2 regions of the Agarivorans sp. Alg241-V36 genome follow, and region 1 is predicted to be linked to the other one. Evidence: predicted binding sites of a transcription regulator. Region 1 holds the regulator's gene; the other holds the start of a gene.

Region 1 (2,184 bases):
GCTTACATTGATCTTCGGGTACCAATAGTGCAAAAACTAAATCTACCGGTTTATTATCAATAGCATCAAATGAAATGGGTGGATCACAACGCAAGAAAACCGCGGTGGCTTGATGTTGGTTGTCGATACGGCCATGAGGAATAGCGATGCCTTGGCCAATACCTGTACTGCCCATTTTTTCTCGACTTAATAAGCTCTCGAAAATGCATTGGGTAGTGGTATCAAGCTGTTTGGCAGCTAGTTCGCTAACGATTTCTAGGGCGCGCTTTTTGGAAGAGCATTGAACTGCACTTTGAGTGCAGTCCAAGCTAAGTACTTTATTTAGTTGCATTGGGGTGACTAACGTTTGTTGAGTTTTTCTTTATGTTTGATGACTTGGCGATCAAGCTTGTCAATCAGACTGTCGATGGCGGCATACATGTCAGAATGCTCAGAGGTTGCAAATACTTCGCCGCCGTTAAGGTGCAATGTCGCTTCAGCTATTTGGTTTAGTTTTTCTACGTTTAAGATGACGTGAACATTGTTAATCTGATCGAATCGTCGGGTGAGTTTGGCAAACTTGGTGTGGACATATTCTTTCAAAGATTCAGTTATTTCTACGTGGTGTCCAGTAAGGTTAATTTGCATAGATATCTTCCCCTTTTATTGTCCTTAGATAAGGCTCTTACGTTGGTTAGAAGGTGGAATTGCTAAAGACTCACGATATTTAGCAATCGTACGTCTTGCCACCTTGATCCCCTGATCTGCCAAAATATCAGCAATTTTGCTATCGCTGAGTGGTTTACTGGTATTTTCGGCAGCTACCAGTTTCTTAATTAATGCACGAATGGCAGTTGATGAGCATTCACCACCACCATCGGTAGCCACATGGCTAGAAAAGAAATATTTAAGCTCGAAGATACCGCGAGGTGTATGCATGAATTTTTGGGTGGTAACCCGGGAAATGGTTGATTCATGCATTTCAACGGCTTCGGCTACATCGTTCAGTACCATTGGCTTCATGGCTTCTTCGCCATATTCAAAAAATGCCTGTTGATGATGAACAATGCAGTTGGATACTTTTAATAGGGTTTCGTTACGGCTTTCAATACTTTTAATAAACCACTTAGCTTCTTGTAAATGGCTACGGATAAACTGGGTATCGGTGGCATTAGAGGTTTTACTTAACGAAGCATAGTGAGAGTTTACGCGTAGTTTAGGCATTGCATCTGGGTTGAGTTCAACAACCCAACGGCCTTGACGCTTTATGACCGAGACGTCTGGAATCACATATTGTGCTTGATTTGGCTCTACGGCATTACCTGGGCGCGGCTCAAGTGTGTGAATCAAGCGCATAACTTCGCGCAGTTGATCTTCTTTAAGTTTGGTTTTGCGTGCCAGTAAACGAAAATCACGATTGGCCAAGACATCAATGTGGTTGGACACTACATCTTTGGCTTCTGCTAGCCATGGCGTGTCTTCGACAAAACGGCTTAGTTGAATGAGTAAACATTCTTGCAAGGATCTGGCAGCAATGCCAACAGGGTCAAAGTGTTGAATGCGTTTTAGTACCGCTTCTACTTCATCTAATTCTACGTCTAAGTCGTTATTGTCACTAGAACGCAGGCCTTCGAGCAGTTGCTCGCAATCTTGGGTGAGATAACCGGATTCATCTACCGCATCAATAATCGCTAAGGCAATGGCTTGGTCCACTTCGCTAAAAGGAGTGAGTTGCATTTGCCATAACAAGTGATCTTGCAGGGAATCGACAGTTTCGCCTTGAAACACCATGTCGTTGTCATCACTCGCCGCACCGCTTGAAGAACTAGCAGGGGCTGAACTGGCGCTGTAGATATCATCCCAAGTGGAATCAACCGGTAAGTCATCGGAGACGGTTTCTTGGTTAATGGCATCGCCAGCTTCAATTTGACTATTGTCTATATCGGCGGTGGATTCAGCTTCGGTAGATTTCTCATTGGCTGATTTAGCGTCAGTTGTGTCACCATCACTCGCGTGAGACTCATCCGCCTCAAGTAGAGGGTTACTTTCCAGAGCCTCTTGAATCTCTTGCTGTAAATCCAGTGTTGAAAGCTGGAGTAAGCGAATGGCCTGTTGTAACTGGGGAGTCATGGTTAACTGCTGACCAAGACGCAACTGCAAAGATGCTTTCATTAACTACCGCTGTTCCTTCTTCTTATTGTGTTT
Region 2 (2,184 bases), on a different contig from region 1:
TACTTTAGCCATGGTGCTTTTTAGGGTTGCGCTGTTGGTGAAATCAACGGCATCTTCAGCTTGGTAGAACATTTTAGTTGAGGCTAATTGCGCATCGTAACCGGCTAAGTCAGTACCTGAAGCTTCAGCCATAAACGCACGTGCTTTAGTCGCTGCTTCGTCGTCGCCCGACATAGTTGCCATAATTTCATACCAAGCGCCGGTTAAGGCTTTACCCAGTTTAGGGTCTTGCTTAAGGGTATCGGTATTAACTACTAGTAAGTCGATAATTTCGCCAGGGATCTTAGATGAGTCGAACACCATGTTGGTGTCTGGCATTGAAATAATTTCACTTAATAGCGGGTTCCAGGTGGTAACAGCGGTAACATCTGAAGTGGTAAATGCGGCAACTAAATCAGCGTCTGAGGTGTTTTCAACTTTAATGTCGCGTTCTTTCAAATCAACCGATTCTAATGCTCGTGCTAACAAGTAATGCGAAACACTTAACTCTACTAAGTTAACTTTTTCGCCTTTAATGTCGGCAAGAGTTTTATCACCTTTGAGTACAACACCGTCGTTACCATTAGAAAAATCGCCAACAATAAGTGCTGTTGAATCAACACCACTGGCTGCTGGAATAGTTAGTGCGTCCATGTTGGTCATTACTGTGGCATCAAAACCACCGGCGGTGTATTGGTTAATTGATTCGATGTAGTCATTCACCTGCACTACTTCGATATTGATATCGTATTTGTCGGCCCACTTATCAACAATGCCCGAGGCTGCTCCATAATCCCACGGCATCCAACCTACATAGATTGTCCAAGCGAGTTTATAAGTTGGTTTATCGTCTGCTTGAGCAGATGCAATACTAAGCGCGCTGGCGCTAACGATGGTGGCTGCTACGGCCAAAGTACGGAGTGGAGATTTAATTAGTTTTAACATGGTCACCTCAATGTGGTTATGCACTTTAAAATAAAAACATGAGAGACGTATTTATTGTCATCTCCCGGGCTTTTATCCCTCCGTGTAACCTCTATGAGGTTGACAACTCTCGGTCCAGACACTGCGTTGCAGCCGGAACCCTAGATGTCTATTGCAAATTTTAAGCGGCTCTTGATGAGGCAGAGCCATACATCTCTCATGTCGCAAAGTTAAAGTAGCAATGGCTATGCCAAACCAGCGTTACCTAATTTTAGGTACTTCATTGACGCAAAAGTATCTTTTCGCGCACCGTTTTTGCTCAATGCGCTTCAACAAGCACCAACATGGTGAGATTTGTCTAAGAGAGTAATATTGAAGATTTTAGAACCAAAAAAGCCAGTAGCAATTGCTACTGGCTTTTTTTGAATTGGTGCCCGGGGCCGGACTTGAACCGGCACGTCCTTTCAGACGAGGGATTTTAAATCCCTTGTGTCTACCAATTTCACCACCCGGGCAAAACTTTACTTTGTAATGGAGGCGGGTCCCGGAGTCGAACCGAGGTCCACGGATTTGCAATCCGCTGCATAGCCACTCTGCCAACCCGCCAAAAGGCATTACAAATTTTGGAGCGGCACATCGGGTTCGAACCGATGACCTCAACCTTGGCAAGGTTGCGCTCTACCAACTGAGCTAGTGCCGCTTAATTCTTTATCACTATTTAGTGTGCGAGTTAGCAACTAGGTTGCGCTACTCTATATACTCACACTGAGCTAGTGCCGCTTAATAAACTTCTTTTGTTACCACTCAAGCAGTAACGAGTATTCCAACTCAAATAACTGGTGCCCGGGGCCGGACTTGAACCGGCACGTCCTTTCAGACGAGGGATTTTAAATCCCTTGTGTCTACCAATTTCACCACCCGGGCGACACGTTTTGCTGTTATCTAAGGGCTAGCCCCTGAAAACGAGTTGTACTTTAACGTATTACAGAAATGAGTCAACGGATTTTTTGAGGGAGTTGATTCAAGTGCTTAAAAAGCGATCTAGCAGCTGCCTTTTCAATCTTTTGCAGGTTTAATAACGGCGAAGTCAGCTATAAATATAACGAACATAAAGTTAGTTTTAATTAGAGATTAAATGGCTTAAACAACTCATATAACTAAACAGGTATAGTTTTACAATGAGTTAAGTCTTTTTAGGGAGATTGGAACTTAGAATAGCAAGAAGAGTTGGTGCCCGGGGCCGGACTTGAACCGGCACGTCCTTTCAGACGAGGGATTTTA

What was found. The regulator sigma-54, encoded in region 1, starts transcription at its own class of promoters, with help from an activator protein. The targets are predictions, from matches to a motif close to GTTGGCACGNNNNTNGNNT.
Region 2: a site for sigma-54 is predicted at 1,140-1,158, ahead of G6R11_RS00865 (putative urea ABC transporter substrate-binding protein). Genes of this name have one in related genera too.

The regions. Positions count from the first base shown of each region.
Region 1 covers NZ_UNRE01000010.1:46,185-48,368, forward strand. Annotated here, with positions in the region: gene ptsN (PTS IIA-like nitrogen regulatory protein PtsN) at 1-331, opposite strand, end outside; gene hpf (ribosome hibernation promoting factor) at 340-627, opposite strand; gene G6R11_RS19530 (RNA polymerase factor sigma-54) at 652-2,151, opposite strand.
Region 2 covers NZ_UNRE01000001.1:175,596-177,779, reverse strand. Annotated here, with positions in the region: gene G6R11_RS00865 (putative urea ABC transporter substrate-binding protein) at 1-924, opposite strand, end outside; guanidine-I (ykkC/yxkD leader) riboswitch at 984-1,079, opposite strand; tRNA gene G6R11_RS00860 (tRNA-Leu) at 1,332-1,418, opposite strand; tRNA gene G6R11_RS00855 (tRNA-Cys) at 1,436-1,509, opposite strand; tRNA gene G6R11_RS00850 (tRNA-Gly) at 1,528-1,603, opposite strand; tRNA gene G6R11_RS00845 (tRNA-Leu) at 1,741-1,827, opposite strand; tRNA gene G6R11_RS00840 (tRNA-Leu) at 2,132-2,184, opposite strand, start outside.